Regions from separate parts of the Pseudomonas sp. NPDC099000 genome, predicted to be linked through region 1. Evidence: predicted binding sites of a transcription regulator. Region 1 holds the regulator's gene; each other region holds the start of a gene.
What was found. The regulator FliA, encoded in region 1, starts transcription of late flagellar genes. The targets are predictions, from matches to a motif close to CTAAAGTTTNNNNNNNNNNNGCCGNTAA.
Positions count from the first base shown of each region.

Region 1 (4,316 bases):
ATTGTAGGGACTGACTCCGAGCTACCAGTTATCACCCTGGAGCCAAGGTTGGAACAGATATTGCTCAATAGTCTTCAGAAGGCAGGACAAGGCTCGGAAGAGGGCGTTCTGCTGGAGCCAAGCATGGCTGAGAAACTGCAACGCTCGTTGATCGATGCGGCGCAGCGTCAGGAAATGCAAGGTCAACCGGTGATTCTGCTGGTAGCCGGTCCGGTTCGCGCGATGCTTTCGCGATTCGGCCGACTGGCAGTCCCGGGTTTGCATGTGTTGGCTTACCAGGAAATTCCTGACAACAAGCAAGTGACCATCGTTGCGACAGTAGGGCCCAACGGCTGAGGTAGTGGTTTATGCAAGTTAAGCGTTTTTTCGCCGCCGATATGCGTCAGGCCATGAAACTGGTTCGTGATGAGCTGGGCGCTGATGCCGCCATTATTGGCAATCGCCGGATCGCCGGTGGTGTCGAGCTGACGGCTGCCCTGGATTACAAATTGTCGGCGCTGGCCCCGCGTGTTCCGAACATGGAACTCGAGGATGAGCTGCGCAAGACTCAGTCGCGGATCGTCACCGCCCAGGCCGAATTGAGCCTGCGTGGCGAAGGCGAAACCGAAGGCGACAAGACCACCAATCGCCAGTTGTTCGCCGGCTTGCCGTTGACCGCCGCCGAGCCGCTGATCGAGCCGACGTATGCCGAACCTCGTCGCTCGGCACCAGCCCCGGCACCTGCCGCTGGCGGTGTTGATCCACGGGCGTTCGATTCGATGCGTTTTGAGCTCAACAGCCTGCGCGAACTGATGGAAGTACAACTCGGTTCCCTGGCCTGGAATCAGCTGCAAGGCAGCCGTCCAGCCCAGGCCAACCTTTGGCGTCGCCTGCAACGCATCGGCCTGTCCGGCCCGTTGTCCCGCGACTTGCTGGCGATGATTACCGACATTGACGAACCCCGTCAGGCCTGGCGCATGTTGCTGGCGCACCTGGCGCGGATGATTGCCACGCCGGAAGTCGAGCCGCTGGAAGAGGGCGGGGTGATTGCCATGGTCGGCCCGGCCGGCATGGGCAAGACCACCACCCTGGCCAAGCTCGCGGCCCGCTATGTGCTTAAATACGGCGCGCAAAACATCGCGCTGGTGAGCATGGACAGCTACCGTATCGGTGCTCAGGAACAATTGAAGACCCTGGGCCGGATCCTCAACGTGTCGGTAACCCACGTCGATCCGGGCCAATCGCTGGTGCAGGCGCTGGATCCCTTGCTGCGCAAACGCGTGGTGCTGATCGATACCGCGGGCCTTCAGGCCAGCGATCCAGCTCTGCGTATGCAGCTCGAAAGCCTGGCCGGTCGTGGCATCAAATCGAAAAATTATCTGGTTTTGGCAACCACCAGCCAGAAACAGGTTCTAACGGCCGCTTATCACAGTTACAAGCGTTGTGGGCTCGCTGGCTGCATCCTGACTAAACTGGATGAAACGGCAAGTCTGGGCGAGGTGTTGAGCCTGGCGATCAGTCATGAATTGCCGGTGGCTTACCTGACCGATGGCCCGCGTATTCCGGATGATTTGCATCTGCCGCGTCGTCATCAGTTGGTCAGTCGCGCCGTAAGCGTGCAAATGCAAGAAGAACCCAGCGAAGAAGCCATGGCTGACATGTTCGCTGATATTTACCACAGCCCGACCAAGCAGGTTGGCTGAGGTACTAATGAACAGTTTTTGTACCTACATCGATGGTCTGCCATGCATTGTTCAGTTATTGAGCGCGCAGCCAGTAATGTGGCCTCCGTCTATGCAAGACAAGGTAAAGAAATAACATGGGCAGCATGCATCCCGTACAGGTGATCGCGGTGACCGGCGGCAAAGGTGGCGTCGGGAAGACTAACGTGTCAGTGAACTTGTCCCTGGCTCTAGCTGAACTCGGCCGGCGCGTCATGCTGCTGGACGCCGATCTGGGGCTGGCGAACGTCGACGTCCTCTTGGGGCTGACACCCAAACGTACCCTGGCCGACGTGATCGAAGGCCGCTGTGAGCTGCGCGACGTTCTGTTGCAGGGCCCCGGCGGTATTCGCATCGTTCCGGCCGCGTCCGGCACACAGAGCATGGTTCATCTGAGCCCGGCCCAGCACGCCGGCCTGATCCAGGCTTTCAGCGATATCGGCGACAACCTCGACGTCTTGGTGATCGACACCGCTGCGGGTATTGGTGACTCGGTAGTCAGTTTCGTTCGCGCAGCGCAAGAAGTCTTGCTGGTGGTGTGCGACGAGCCGACCTCGATTACCGATGCCTACGCGCTGATCAAACTGCTGAACCGCGATTACGGCATGAACCGCTTCCGCGTCCTGGCCAACATGGCCCAGAGCCCGCAGGAAGGTCGCAACCTGTTCGCCAAGTTGACCAAGGTCACGGACCGCTTCCTCGACGTCGCCTTACAATACGTCGGTGCGGTGCCTTACGACGAAAGCGTGCGCAAGGCCGTGCAGAAGCAGCGCGCCGTCTACGAAGCCTTCCCGCGTTCCAAGTGCGCCCTGGCGTTCAAGGCGATCGCGCAGAAGGTCGACACCTGGCCGCTGCCTGCCAACCCGCGTGGGCACCTGGAGTTTTTCGTCGAGCGCCTCGTGCAACAGACCGCAGGACCCGTCCTATGACAGCCAGTGGCTACAACCTCTACAAGAAGTCGGCACGTGACGCGCAGTACGAGCTGATCGAGCGTTACGCGCCACTGGTCAAACGCATTGCTTACCACTTGCTGGCCCGTCTGCCGGCCAGTGTTCAGGTTGAAGACCTGATCCAGGCCGGGATGATCGGCCTGCTTGAAGTATCGACCAAATATGACGCCAGTAAAGGCGCGAGTTTCGAGACGTACGCGGGCATTCGAATCCGCGGCGCGATGCTCGATGAAGTACGCAAGGGGGACTGGGCGCCACGTTCGGTTCACCGCAATACCCGCATGGTCAGCGACGCAATTCGCTCGATTGAAGCTAAAACCGGTCGTGACGCTAAAGATCATGAGGTTGCGGCCGAACTCCAATTGAGTCTCGACGATTATTACGGGATTTTGAACGACACCCTGGGCAGCCGGTTATTCAGTTTCGACGATCTGTTGCAGGACGGCGAACACGAAGGGCTGCACGAGGATGGCGCGAGTGCACATCTGGAGCCGTCACGCGATCTGGAAGATGAACGCTTCCAGGCCGCGCTGGCGGACGCGATTGCCAATTTGCCGGAGCGTGAGCGACTGGTGTTGGCGCTGTACTACGACGAAGAGCTGAACCTCAAGGAAATCGGTGAGGTCCTGGGGGTCAGCGAATCGCGGGTCAGCCAGTTACATAGCCAGTGCGCGGCCCGTTTGCGGGGGCGTTTGGGGGAGTGGCGAGCGCGCTGAAGGCAGTGTGGGGACACTGCGAACGAGGCCGGTGGGGTGTTGAACTGCACCGGTCGCGATCTGTTGTGCTCCAGACAGTCATCGAATGCATTGCCGGATTGATTGAAATGGCGCGTCCAGGTGCTGGGCGCGTTTAAGACTGCTTGGAGGTCGAATTGGACAAGAACATGAAAATCCTCATCGTTGATGACTTCTCAACGATGCGGCGGATCATAAAAAACCTGTTGCGTGACCTTGGGTTCACCAACACGGTCGAGGCTGACGATGGCACTACTGCCATTCCGGTTCTCAACAGCGGGAGCATCGACTTTCTGGTAACGGACTGGAACATGCCTGGCATGACCGGTATCGATCTGCTACGTCACGTGCGCGCCGATGAAAAGCTCAAGCACCTGCCGGTGCTGATGGTGACTGCCGAAGCCAAGCGCGAGCAGATTATCGAAGCGGCCCAGGCCGGTGTTAACGGCTATGTGGTCAAACCCTTCACGGCCCAGGCGTTGAAAGAAAAAATCGAGAAGATTTTCGAACGCATCGGTTGATCCACTGCGCCACGGGGGAGCTATGGAGCATAAAGAATCTTCACTGGGCGATTTTGAATCGACCCTGAAAAAACACGCGGTCGAACTGGTCGAAAGCCTTGAAAAAGGCAGGTTCGGCGACGCTGTGCAACTTATCCATGAGCTCAATCAGACCCGTGACCGCGGCCTGTATCAGGAAGTGGGCAAGCTCACTCGCGAGCTGCATAGCGCGATCGTCAATTTCCAGATTGACCCGAACATGCCGCAAGCCGAGGAAGTGTCGCAGATCACGGACGCCACCGAGCGTCTGGGGTATGTGGTCAAGCTGACCGAGGCCGCCGCCAACCGCACCATGGACCTGGTGGAAAACGCCACGCCGCTGGTCAACAGCCTGAGCGAAGAAGCCCAGGCGTTGAGCACGGATTGGGGGCG
Region 1 covers NZ_JBIWAF010000003.1:419,301-423,616, forward strand. The annotation lists gene flhA (flagellar biosynthesis protein FlhA) at 1-336, shown strand, start outside; gene flhF (flagellar biosynthesis protein FlhF) at 348-1,682, shown strand; gene fleN (flagellar synthesis regulator FleN) at 1,799-2,629, shown strand; gene fliA (RNA polymerase sigma factor FliA) at 2,626-3,366, shown strand; gene ACIQV9_RS06575 (chemotaxis response regulator CheY) at 3,534-3,905, shown strand; gene ACIQV9_RS06580 (protein phosphatase CheZ) at 3,928-4,316, shown strand, end outside.

Region 2 (4,316 bases), on a different contig from region 1:
GCGCTCAATGACACTGGATTCAATCAGCGAATCCCTTTATGGCACCTACAGACGCAATGCCGAGTTGTTCCACGACCAGCTCAAGAACCGCATTCGACGGGGTTTCTAACAGGCACAAAAAAGCCGACATCTCTGTCGGCTTGATTGTTGTGGGTCACTACTTCGCCGGCTCCGCCGGTTTCGGTGCCAGGTCTTCGAAGAGATTCAGTCGCTCGCGAAGCTCATGGGCCGGCAGCGGTTCCTTATCCGCCGGCAATGCGTTCGGATCGACCGGTGTCGCAGGCACTTCGCCCAGGCCACCCTGGCCTTGCGCGGGCGTCGGCGCTGGCGCAGGTTCAGCGCCTTGCGAACCTTCGATGGCGCGCTGGGCCTTTTTGGTCAGCACCACGATGTCGATCCGGCGGTTGACCGGGTTGAACGGGTTCTCGCGGTCGAACAGCGCCGACGAGGCATAACCGACCACCCGCGCCACTTGCGGATCCGGATAGCTGCCGGCGACGAGCGCACGGCGAGCGGCGTTGGCACGGTTGGCCGAGAGTTCCCAGTTGCCGAAATCGCCGGTGCCCGAGTACGGCTTGGCATCGGTGTGGCCGCTGATGCTGATCTTGTTCGGCACCGCTTTAATGGTGTCGGCCATGGCCAGCAGGATGTCTTCGAAGTACGGTTTCAAGCGCGCCGAGCCTGAGTCGAACATCGGCCGGTTTTCCGCGTCCATGATCTGGATGCGCAAGCCGTCCTGAGTGATTTCGAACAGGATCTGGTCCTTGAATTTTTGCAGCTGCGGGTTTTCATCGACCTTGTTCTGCAACTCTTGCAGCAACAGTTCCAGACGTTCCTTCTCAACCTGCTCGGCCATCCCTTCGACCTGGTCGGTGTCGACGGTGACTCGGTCCGGCTGCGGCTGAGACTTCACCTCGGGGTTGAGGGTGTTCTCCGGTGCCAGGGTCGGGGAGCCGCCCAAATCGATGATGTACGGCGTGCCGCTTTCGGAAAAACCGACCGGGTCCTTGAAGTAACCGGCGATGGCAATCTTCTGTTCCGGCGTTGCGGTGGACAGCAGCCACAGCACCAGGAAGAACGCCATCATCGCCGTCGCGAAGTCCGCGAAGGCGATTTTCCAGGAGCCCCCGTGATGTCCGCCCGCGTACTTTTTGACGCGCTTGATGATTATCGGCTGGTTATTTTCCATGACTTAGCGACCGCGAACCGCTTGTTCCAGCTCAGCGAAGCTAGGACGGTGCGCCGGGTACAGAACCTTGCGACCGAATTCCACTGCCAGCGATGGCGGCATACCGGAAGCCGAAGCCACCAGCGAGGCCTTGATGGCTTCGTAGACGTTCAGTTCTTCCTTGGCTTCGTGGGCCAGGGCATGGGCCAGCGGGCCAAAGAAACCGTAGGCGGCGAGAATACCGAAGAAGGTCCCCACCAGTGCCGCACCGACGTGTACGCCGATCATTTTCTGGTCGCTTTCACCCAGGGAGGCCATGGTCACCACGATACCCAATACCGCCGCGACAATACCGAAACCGGGCATGGCGTCGGCGATGCCGTTCACGGCGTGGGAAGGGTGATCGAGGTCTTCCTTGAGGCTGGTCAGCTCCATGTCGAACAGGCCTTCGAGCTCGTGGGGCGCCATGTTGCCGGAGGACATGATGCGCAGGTAATCGCAGATGTACGCGGTCATGCGGTCATCTTTCAGAACGGCCGGGTACTTGGCGAAGATCGGGCTCGCGGCGGCGTCTTCGATGTCGCCTTCGATTGCCATCATGCCTTCGCGGCGGCTTTTGTTGAGGATCTCGTAAATCAGGCCCAGCACTTCCAGATAGAACGTGTGATTGAAGCGCGAGCTGAACATTCCCAAGGCTTTCTTGAGAACGAGTTTGAACATGTGACCTGGGTTGGCCTGCAGGAATGCACCGAGGGCCGCACCACCGATAATCATCACCTCGAAAGGTTGAATCAGGGCGGCAATCTTGCCGTGGGAGAGCACGTATCCGCCGAGCACGCTCGCGAATACGACGATGATGCCGATTAATTTAGCCATAGGTAGGAGAGCACTTACTGAGTCGGGTTCAAGGTCATATTCGGAAGTTAAAAAATCTCTTCTTCTACTTATCGGCAAAACTGCGCCAGACTATAGCCAGTTCAAGCGAAAAGCTAATTTAGCCCTCTCCGGGCATAGGTAATGCAGACGATGATCACGTCCAACCATGGCTAACGAAACGAACACCCCAACCCCAAAACCGACCACGCTTGAAGGCTGGGTAAAGCTTCTCGATGGCGTGCGCCTGCCGGTTCCGCAAGACAGTCACGACCGTGTCTGCAAGGCCCTCGCCAATAACCGCAGCTCGCTTCGCGACATCGCCGAGTTGCTGCAAGACAGCCCGGCCCTGGCCTTGAGCGTGATTCGCGAAGCCAACCGCCACACCCACGGCAGCATGACCACGCCTGCTGAAAACCTTGAGGTGGCGATCAATCGTCTCGGATTGAAACGCACCGAGGAATTGCTCGCCCGGTTGCCTGCCGAACCGCAATCCCAGATACCGGTGGCGTTGCGTCAGCTGCAGATGATCAGCCAGCACGCGACGCAACAGGCCAACGGTTTTTTCGCCGGTCGCCTGGCGCGGCTCTGGCAGGACATCCACTGGGGCAGCCTGCTGTTTCTCTCGCCGCTCTGGCCGATGGCGTTGACTCATCCGCAGTTGCTCGAAGAGTGGGAGTTGCGGGTCATCCATAAAGGCGAGTCAGCGCGCACAGTCGAAAAGCAATTGTTCGGCGTTCGCTTGCTGGATATCTGCCTGGCGCTGGTGGACATCTGGCGCCTGCCGATCTGGGTGCAGCAAGGTTATCGACTGCTGCTCAACGAGCAGCGCGAACTGGTCAAAGTCCTGCGCATTGCCCGCGACAGCGAGCATCCCCTGCGCCAGCAAAACCGCCTCGATGACGATCCGACCCTGCGTCGCTGGCTCAATCAGCCAGCCAATACCGTGCTGCTGGCCAACGGGCTGGCACTCTCGGCGCAACAGGCCTGGGACAGTCCGCACAGCGAGCGCTGGCAGTACCTGACCAGCCTTTACCTGCAAATGCCGATGAGCGACGTGCAGCAGCAATTGCATCAACAAGCCGTCAACAGCGCGCATCAGCACGCCATGCCGGACATCTGGCACCCCGCCGTAGCGTTGATCTGGCCCTCGGGCGTGAACCGTATTCACGCCGGGTTGCTGCCGGCACCGGCGCCGACCGCTGAAGATCTGACGGCGTGGCGTAAACAATGTGCCGAACTGCTGATCGAGCCGAGCCGCTTCACTAATGCAATGCACTTGACCACGTCGGCCCGGGACGCGCTGGTCGCGTGTGGCATGCGTCGGGTGATGATCTTGATGGCTGACCGCACCCACGCCAATTTGCGTGCGCATCAAACGGCCGGGCTGGCGAAGGAAGCGGCGGGGCTGAACCTGGTCGTGAGTCAGAGCACCGTGCTGCAACGGTTGCTCTCGCAACAGGCCCAAGTGCGATTGACCCCGGCCAACAACGCCCAGTTCTCGGCGTTGCTACCCGCCAGCCTGCGCGCGCAGTTTCGCGGCGAACACCTGCTGCTGCGCTCGCTGGTCAACAACGGTCGGGTGATCATGGTGGTTGTAGCCGATCAGGGCGGCGGGCCGTTCTCGGAAATAACCGTACAAGCCTTTGGCAAAACCGCGCAGTGCATTGAAAAGGCACTCCATAGCTTTAGCCAGCGCGGTCAATGAATGCTGCGCTACAATCCTCCCCTTTGTGCTCTGGAGACCTCACATGTCTGACTTCTCTGGCTTGGCGCTGGTCATCGAGCCGAGCGACTTGCTCCCTCGCCTTGAGTCCCGCGAACTGATTCTGGTGGACCTGACCAGCAGTGCCCGCTACACCGAAGGGCATATTCCCGGTGCGCGCTTTGTCGATCCCAAACGCACACAACTCGGCCAGGCGCCTGCGCCGGGACTGATGCCGCCGCAAGCGGCACTCGAAACGTTGTTCGGCGAGTTGGGACACAACGCCAATGCGGTCTACGTGGTGTATGACGACGAAGGCGGCGGCTGGGCCGGGCGTTTCATCTGGCTGCTCGATGTCATCGGCCATAAAAAGTACCACTACATCGACGGTGGCCTGACATCCTGGCTGGCAGAAGGCATGCCCATGTCGATCCAGGTCCCGGCCCCCGTTGGCGGCCCGGTTGCGTTGACTCTGCACGACGAACCGACCGCCACCCGCGAATACCTGCAAAGCCGTCTCGGTGCCGCCGATCTGGCGATCTGGGACGCGCGCGGCCCGCTGGAATACTC
Region 2 covers NZ_JBIWAF010000024.1:29,373-33,688, forward strand. The annotation lists gene ACIQV9_RS22725 (toll/interleukin-1 receptor domain-containing protein) at 1-109, shown strand, start outside; gene motB (flagellar motor protein MotB) at 158-1,189, opposite strand; gene motA (flagellar motor stator protein MotA) at 1,193-2,044, opposite strand; gene ACIQV9_RS22740 (HDOD domain-containing protein) at 2,211-3,749, shown strand; gene ACIQV9_RS22745 (rhodanese-like domain-containing protein) at 3,793-4,316, shown strand, end outside.
Region 2: a site for FliA is predicted at 2,113-2,140, ahead of motA (flagellar motor stator protein MotA). Genes of this name have one in related genera too.

Region 3 (4,316 bases), on a different contig from region 1:
GTTGAACGCCATCCACCACGCCGCCGGCGCACCGATCAGCCAGTAGCAACCGAGCCCGACCAGGAACGTGGTCTTGGCATCCTTGAGCCCGCGAATGCAGCCCATGGCGATGGTTTGTGTGCCGTCGAACAGCTCGAACCACGCCGCCACCGCCAGCAGGCTCACGGCCAGATTGATGACGTCTCGAAACGCCGGGTCGTTGTGGTCCAGGAACAAGCCGATCAACTGATTCGGCAGGAACCAGAAGACCATGGCAAAACCCAGCATCGCCGCCGCGCCAAAGGCGATACCGACCCGACCAGCCAGCCGCGCGTACAGCAACTGTCCGGCGCCGTAATGCTGGCCGATGCGCATGGTGATGGCGTAGGAAAGTCCCGCCGGAATCATGAACGCCACTGAAACAATTTGCAGGGCGATCTGGTGCGCCGCCAGTTGCGTACTGCCCATGGTGCCCATGCACAGCGCGGCGAACGCAAACAACCCGACTTCCACCGCGTAGGTGCCGCCGATGGGCAGGCCGAGGCGCCACAGCTCTTTCAGGTACTGCCGGTTCGGCCGCGACAGCCCCTGGCGCAGCGGATAAGCGTCGTAAGCCGGATGCCGACGGATATGCAGCGCCAGCGCCACGGCCATCAGGTTGGCGACGATCGCCGTGACCAGGCCGATGCCCACCAGGCCCATTTTCGGCAGGCCGAACATCCCGGTGATCAACGCATAGTTGAGCAGGAAGTTGGCGACGGTGCCGCCGAGGCTGATGACCATCACCGGCGTCGCTCGGCCGATGGCGCTGGTGAAACCACGCAGGGCCATGAAGCTCAGGTAGCCGGGCAGGGCGAACGGCAGGATCAGCAGGAACTGTCCGGCGGCCTGGACGTTGGTTTCGGTCTGGCCAAACAGCAGCAGCACCGGTTTGAGGTTCCACAGCAGCAGACCGGCCACCAGCGCCATCAACCACGCCAGCCACAATCCGGCCTGGGTCAGTCGCGCGGCGCCGACGATATCGCCCGCGCCCTGACGGATCGCCACCAAGGTGCCGACCGCCGCGATCACGCCGATGCAGAAGATCGACACGAACGAGTACGTCGCCGCGCCCAGGCCACCACCGGCCAGCGCTTCCGGACTCAGGCGCGCCATCATCAAGGTGTCGGTGAGGACCATCAGCATGTGCGCCAACTGCGAGGCAATCAACGGCCCCGCCAGCCGCAGGATGGCCCAGAGTTCGGTACGTGCTGGATGCTGCATGGTCATCACGCCTCGATTTTAATGTAAACAGGAGAGAGCCGATTCTCGGCGCTCTGCGGGGTTTTCACAAAGGGATAAAAAGGATGGGTGGCATGAGTCAAACTCATGCTGACAAGTTTCTGCTAACGTGGCGTAACCGCGCTATAGGAGCTTTCCGAATGTCCCGTCGTCTTCCTCCCTTGTATGCCCTGCGCGCATTCGAAGCGGCGGCGCGGCATAGCTCGTTTACTCGCGCCGCTGAAGAATTGTCGATCACCCAGAGCGCGGTCAGCCGACACATTCGTACCCTCGAAGAGCATTTTGCCTGCCGACTGTTTCACCGCAGCGGGCGCAACCTGCAACTGACCGAGTCGGCGCGGCTGATCCTGCCCGGCATTCGTGAAGGTTTTACCGCGCTCGAACGCGCCTGCAACACCTTGCGTGCCGAAGACGACATCCTGCGCATGAAAGCCCCGTCGACGCTGACCATGCGCTGGCTGTTGGCGCGCCTCAGCCGCTTCCGGCACTTGCAACCGGGCAACGAAGTGCAATTGACCAGTGCCTGGATGGACATCGACACCGTGGACTTCAACCACGAACCCTTCGACTGCGCCGTGATCCTCAGCAACGGGCATTTCCCGCCGGATTGGGAAGCGACGCTGTTGTTTCCAGAGGAGTTGATTCCAGTGGGCGCACCGAATCTGCTGAGGGATCAGCCGTGGGACGTGGCGCGTCTGGCGAGCACCGAACTGCTGCACCCGACGCCGGACCGCCGCGACTGGCGAACATGGCTGGCGCGCATGGGGCTGGCCGATGATGTATCGCTCAAGGGTGGCCAGGTGTTCGACACGCTGGAGCTGGGCATGATTGCAGCTGCGCGGGGCTACGGCGTGTCCATGGGCGATTTGCTGATGGTGGCGGAGGATGTCGCTCAGGGTCGCCTGAGTTTGCCCTGGCCGACGGCTGTCGCCAGCGGAGAGAATTATTACCTCGTCTGGCCGAAAACCCGCCCGGGAGGTGAACGTTTGCGCCGCCTCAGCGATTTCCTGCAAGGCGAGGTCCGGACCATGGATTTACCGGATGTCGAGCGCTTGAGCTGAATCGTTAGAGCCTCTGCAATAGAGGCCTTGCGCCATATCCCCGCTAATTACTCAAGTATTCAGGTTTGCCGCCGAAAATCTGCAGGTGGAACCTTCGTTCAGGTTCGTCGCAATTCCCATTTGAATTTTTGCCGAGTGCGCATCGTGATCAGGATGATCCGGTCGCTCGGCCAGGAGCTGTCATGTCTCAACCACGTGCCCGGATCGCCTCACAGCTTGGTCTTGCGCTTGCCGTGATACTGGCGATTGTCATCACTGGCAGCACCGTATTCGCCCTGCGTTCGCTGGATTCCGCCAACCTCGCCACCCGCGAAGAGCACTTGGCCAGTGAGGCCCGGTTGCTGGCCGATCAGTTGAGTACCTTTCACGGCACGTTGCGTGAAAGCACTCAGCGTCTGGCCGGGTTGTTCGAGAAGCGCTTCAGCGCGGGCCTGAGCGTGCACCCGGACGAACCGGTGGCCGTGGCCGGTACCCAGACCCCGGGTCTGCACCTGGGCAGCGAAGTGTTGAACAACAACTTCAAGGAAGTGGACGAGTTCAAGCAAATGACCGCGGGCGTTGCGACCGTGTTCGTGCGCAGCGGCGAAGACTTCGTTCGGGTCAGTACTTCCCTGACCAAGCAGGATGGCAACCGTGCCATCGGCACCTTGCTGGATCACGCTAACCCGGCCTACTCGCGCTTGATGGCGGGGCAGAGCTATGTCGGTCGCGCCTTGTTGTTCGACCGCTCCTACATGACTCAGTACACGCCTGTACGCGACAGCAGCGGTAAGGTGATAGCCGTGCTGTTCGTAGGATTCGATTACACCGACGCGCAAAACGCGCAGTTCGAGAATCTGAAACGCTTCCGTATCGGCCAGACCGGTTCGCTGGCGTTGCTCGATGAGCAGAAGAAGTGGTTGGTGCCGATTGCCGGCGTGCAAGCGCTGGATCAAGCGGTCCCGGCCATCGTCGATCTGGCGAAAACGCCGGGCAAGGGTGACTTCTGGAGCGACAAGTCCGAAGACTTCTACAGCGTGGCCGTGCCGTTCGACGGCGGCCCGTGGTCGGTGGTGGCGAGCATGCCGCAAGCCGAAATCAGTGCCGTGACCTGGAGTGTCGGCATTCAGTTGGCAATCGGCAGTCTGCTGGCGATGTTGATTGCGGTGGGTTCGGCAGTCTGGCTGCTGCGCAGCAAACTCGCGCCGCTGGGGGATCTGGTGCGTCAGGCAGAAGCTTTGGGCGCCGGTGATTTGAGCGTGCGCCTGAGCGTGTCGAGCAACGACGAAATCGGTCAGCTGGCCCGTGCCTTCAACCAGATGAGCCAAGCCTTGTCGACCATGGTCGAGCACATTCGCAAGGCCTCGGGCGAGGTCAACAGCCGTGCCCAGGCGTTGTCCGGCCTGTCCGGTGGTGCCTATGAAGGGATGGAGCAGCAGTCGGGCGAAATCACCAGCATGGCCGGCGCCGTGGAAGAGTTCAGCGCGACCTCGCTGAATATTGCCGACAACATGGGCAGCACCCAGCGTTTGGCCCAGGAAAACGCACAGCAAACCCAGATCGGTCGCACATCGATGGACGAGGCTTCCTCGTCTCTGGAACAAATCGCGGGCGCGTTGAACAGCACCGCCACAGTGATCAATACCTTGGGGCAGCGTTCCCAGGAAATCGGCGGCATCGTCGGTGTGATTACCTCGATCGCCGATCAAACCAACCTGCTGGCGCTGAACGCGGCCATTGAAGCGGCCCGTGCCGGTGAGCAAGGGCGTGGTTTTGCGGTGGTAGCCGACGAGGTGCGTAACCTGGCTTCGCGTACACGTCAGGCCACTGACGAAATTTCCGGGATGATCCAAAGCATCCAGCAGGAAACCGGCAATGCCATCAGCACCATGGAACAGGGCAATGTGCTGATGCAGGAAGGTTTGTCACGCAACGCCAACGTGGCCTCGGCCCTGGCGCGGATCGATGAGCAGAGCCGTTCGGCTGGCCAGCAATTTGCGGCGATCACCACCGCGA
Region 3 covers NZ_JBIWAF010000004.1:119,634-123,949, reverse strand. The annotation lists gene ACIQV9_RS07450 (NorM family multidrug efflux MATE transporter) at 1-1,242, opposite strand, end outside; gene ACIQV9_RS07445 (LysR substrate-binding domain-containing protein) at 1,401-2,321, shown strand; gene ACIQV9_RS07440 (methyl-accepting chemotaxis protein) at 2,504-4,316, shown strand, end outside.
Region 3: a site for FliA is predicted at 2,372-2,399, ahead of ACIQV9_RS07440 (methyl-accepting chemotaxis protein). Genes of this name have one in related genera too.

Region 4 (4,316 bases), on a different contig from region 1:
GAACCGCTAGGCACGGGCAAGTCGCGGGCGACCTGGACCATCATTGCCGAACCAGCGCAGGGAGGTGCCGAGGCGTTGCCGGGGTTCAAGGAGTTTGTGCAGGGGTTTGCGGATGATGCGATGAGTAATGTGTTGAAGCTGTTTGTGTAGGGCTTTGGTTCAGCGGTGATTGTTGTACCGCTTTCGCGAGCAAGCCCGCTCCCACAGTATTGCGGTCGTACACAAATCTTGTGTTCGCCGAAAATCCTGTGGGAGCGGGCTTGCCCGCGATTGACCCATAACGCGATCAGATCTTGAAGCTGTCCACCAACTGCTTCAACCGGTTCGCCTGCAACGACAACGCATCACAATCCTTCAACGTTTCATTGAGGTTCGCCACGCTCTGCTGGTTCAGCAAGTTGATCTGGTTAACGTCGACGTTGAGGGTTTCCACCACCGCCGTCTGCTCTTCGGTCGCCGCCGCCACCGACTGGTTCATGCCGTCGATTTCGCCGATACGCTGGGTCACGCTGACCAGACGCAGACCGGCCTGGTTCGCCACTTCGACGCTCTCTTCGCTGGAGACCTGACTGGCGTTCATGGTCGTCACCGCTTCGCGAGAACCGATCTGCAGCGAGGTGATCATCTTGTGAATCTCTTCCGCCGACTCCTGCGTGCGATGCGCCAGGTTGCGCACTTCGTCCGCCACAACCGCAAAACCACGGCCGGCTTCACCGGCACGCGCCGCTTCGATGGCGGCGTTGAGCGCGAGCAAGTTGGTCTGTTGGGAGATGCCTTTGATCACATCGAGAATGTGCCCGATGTTGTCAGTGCTCGCGTTCAGGGTTTCGATCTGGGTGCAGGACAGGCTGATTTTCTGCGACAGCTCGGTCATGGCCAGGATGGTTTTCTCCACCACCTGACGGCCGTCGTCCGCCTGCTCGCTCGCACCGCTGGCGTGCTGCGAAGCATCGGCGGCATTGCGGGCGATTTCCTGGGTGGCGGCGCCCAATTGGTTGATGGCGGCGGCCACGCTGTTGGTGCGTGCGCTTTGTTCGTCTGAGCCGATGATCGAGGCGTTGGACGATGCCATCACCCGTTGCGACAAATCGTGGACTTGACGGGTCGCCGAGGACACCTCGGAAATCGACGCGTGAATCCGTTCCACGAACTGGTTGAACGAACCGCCCAACTCGCCGAATTCGTCTTTGCTTTCCACGGACAGACGACGGGTCAGGTCGCCTTCACCCTGGGCGATGTCCTGCATCGCGCGGCCCATGGTGGTCAGCGGACGCATCAGCACATTGATCAGCAGGCTCAGCAGCCCCGCAATAACGCTGACGGCGATGAACATGGCGATCAGCGCCGAGGTGCGGAATTGGCTCAGTGGTGCGTAGGCCTTGTCCTTGTCGATCGACAGACCGATGTACCACTCGGCATTCGGCAAATCGCTCACCGGGGTGAACGAGAGGATGCGGTCCTGCTTGTTCAGAGTGACGTCCTGATTGCCCTTCTCGATGCGCACGCCAGAATTCGGGTAGATGTCTTTCAGGTTTTTCATCACCTGGTCTTTGTCCGGGCTGACGATCACCTGACCGTCGGCGCTGACCAGGAACGCGTGGCCGATGCCACCGAAGTCCACCGAGTTGATGATCTTCACCAGGGTTTCCAGACTCAGATCACCGCCGACCACGCCGAGCAATTCGCCGTTCTTTTTCACCGGCATGGCGATCGTCACCACCAAGCCACCGACGGCGGCCATGTACGGCGGCGTCAGCATGGTCTTGTCGGCTGCCACGGCTTGTTTGTACCACGGGCGCTGACGCGGATCGTATCCGTCCGGCATCTTCGCGTCGGGGCGTTGAGTGAACACACCATTGGCCTGGCCAACGTAGGTGAACTGGAAGTTCGAGGTGAAGGCCGGTTGATCAACCAGGCCCGGAAGGTCCGCGTTGGCGCCTTGATGAGCGACGTTCTGTGCGAGGTTTTCCAGGACCAGCACACGGCCGCTCATCCAGTTCTGCACGCTACTGGCGGTCAGGTCGCCGGCTTGCTGGACAGAGGACTCGAGGTTTTGCCGGATGGTGTTTCGCTGCAGATAATCGTTGTACAAAGTGAACAACGCAAAAGCCAGCACCACGACGCCGGAGGCGGCCAGAAGGATTTTATGGCTGAACTTGAGATTCATTTCATGGGACTTCTTATGCAAAAAGTGGGGATGCGTTCCAGGTGCAACATTCCATGTAACAGCGCAGGCGGCATTCTTCGGCCGCTCTACTTTGGTGCACGCATGTCTCTCCAGTCTGTCGGCACCAATCAGAGAAATCTTAGGGGTTTGTAAGAAATGCCCGGTATTCCCGCCGAACGGCGTGCCAGAGCTGTTGAATTGTTTTTTTGTGATAACAGTTGTTCGACCGGCAGTTGCAAACTCCGTAACCCTTGATGACAATGCGACCAATTATCATTTGTGACGTTCAGGCTTTCGCGTTCATGTCCTCTCCTGAGTTTGCAGTACAGTCATCCGCATGCTTGAAGGACTTAAGCCGAAAGTGCGTCAGGCATTTCTGGCGCTGTGCGAAGCACTTACCCACAAGCAGATTGCCGAGCAGATGGGTTTATCCCTGCGTTCGGTGGAGCGTTAAGTCGCTGATGCGCTGTATCACTGTTATCTCTTGCGGTATGAAGCTTGATGCCTGTGGATAACTCGTCACTTCACCGGCGCGGTGAACCTCATCAGCAGGTGGTCAAACAGGCCATCAATTGGCTGCTGCGACTGCGCAACAACGCGACCAATCCGAGGCTGCGCCAGGAATGCGACGTCTGGCGCGCGGAGCATTTAGAACACGAATTGGCGTGGCAGCGGGTGCAGTCCCTGCAAGCCGAGCTGAGCAGCAATCTGCGCGCCGTGCCCGGTGCTCAAGTCGCCTTAAACACATTGGAAAACAGTGCCCAGGGATTGGGACGACGACAGGCTCTGAAGTTGCTGTCGGGTGCATTGCTGATGGGTTCGGCGGCTTGGCTGGGAAAGGATGCGGTGGGTTGGCAACAATGGACCGCCGACTTCGCCACTGCCACGGGTGAGCGACGCGGCTTCCAACTACTCGACGGCACACGCCTGGAGCTCAACACCGCCAGCGCGGTGGATCTCGACTACACCGCGCAGCAACGGCTGATCAAGCTGACTCGCGGCGAGATCATCGTGACCTGTGGCGGGATCGACGAAGCGTCTCCATTTGATCGACCATTGCGGGTGCACAGTCGTCACGGCGTATATGAAGGTGTGGGGGCGCGGTTCATCCTGCGTCAGGACAATGATTGCACACGGCTCAGTGTCACCAGCGGCATGGTCGCGATTCATTCGCCGCGGGGCGCCGACGGTGAGTCGATTCGGGTACAGGCCGGACAGAGTTATTTGATCGATCACCACCAGGCGAAACTGGCTGCGCTGCTGGATATGGATGCCGGCGCGTGGGTCGATGGTCTGATCGTCACACGTAACATGCGCCTGGGGGATTTTCTCAATGAAGTCGCACGCTACCGGCACGGTTATCTGACGTGCTCATCGGACATTGCCGACTTGCGGCTGTCCGGAGTCTTCCGCCTGGAGAACACCGACAGGCTGCTGGCCATCCTGCCGCAAACCCTGCCCGTGCAGTTGGGCTACCGCACTCGCTGGTGGGTGACGCTGGAGCGGCAAGTCTGAATTATTTTTGGCGGGTTTTCCGTGCAAGCGCGGCTTAGTCAGTAAGCACTGCAACTCTGACTTCGGCGACTTCCTACGGAAGCCTACAATTTCTGTGCGCTCCATCGGTAAGAACCTTCCTTGTTTCACTGCGGACACCTGCATTTTGCGCCACGCCGTTCGCGCGGCGCTGTTCTCTACCGCGCTGGGTGTCGCCTTATTGCCAACAGTTGCCGTTGCGGCGCAGGGCAGCGAAGCCAGCAGCCATCGCTACAACATCGGCGCCGGTCCATTGAACGATGTACTCAACCAGTTTGCGCGCAATGCTGATACCGAGGCCCATGGTAAGTCCTCGCTGTTCTCCATGGTACAGACGGGCGACTACTCGGGCAGGAGATCGCCGGGCAGGGCACCTTGGGAGAACGTTTTTACAAGCTGCAATTGCCGATACACGGAGGGCGAATCATCGGGTTCACCGGGCAAGTCTTGATTGCCGTGTTGGGTGTTTTGATTGCAGGTTGTCGGTGACCGGGATCTATATCTGGCGGCGCAAGTTGCTGGCTCGTCAAAGCAGTAAGGTGCGCAAAAGGTAGTCTCGAGGGAAGCTTATTAAGGCTGCAGAAAGACAAAACCCCTGTCTGCGTTAGCAGACAGG
Region 4 covers NZ_JBIWAF010000043.1:31,080-35,395, forward strand. The annotation lists gene ACIQV9_RS27725 (SRPBCC family protein) at 1-150, shown strand, start outside; gene ACIQV9_RS27730 (methyl-accepting chemotaxis protein) at 287-2,167, opposite strand; partial or broken gene ACIQV9_RS27735 (sigma factor-like helix-turn-helix DNA-binding protein) at 2,496-2,621, shown strand; gene ACIQV9_RS27740 (FecR domain-containing protein) at 2,669-3,682, shown strand; partial or broken gene ACIQV9_RS27745 (PepSY domain-containing protein) at 3,900-4,254, shown strand.
Region 4: a site for FliA is predicted at 2,283-2,310, ahead of ACIQV9_RS27730 (methyl-accepting chemotaxis protein). Genes of this name have one in related genera too.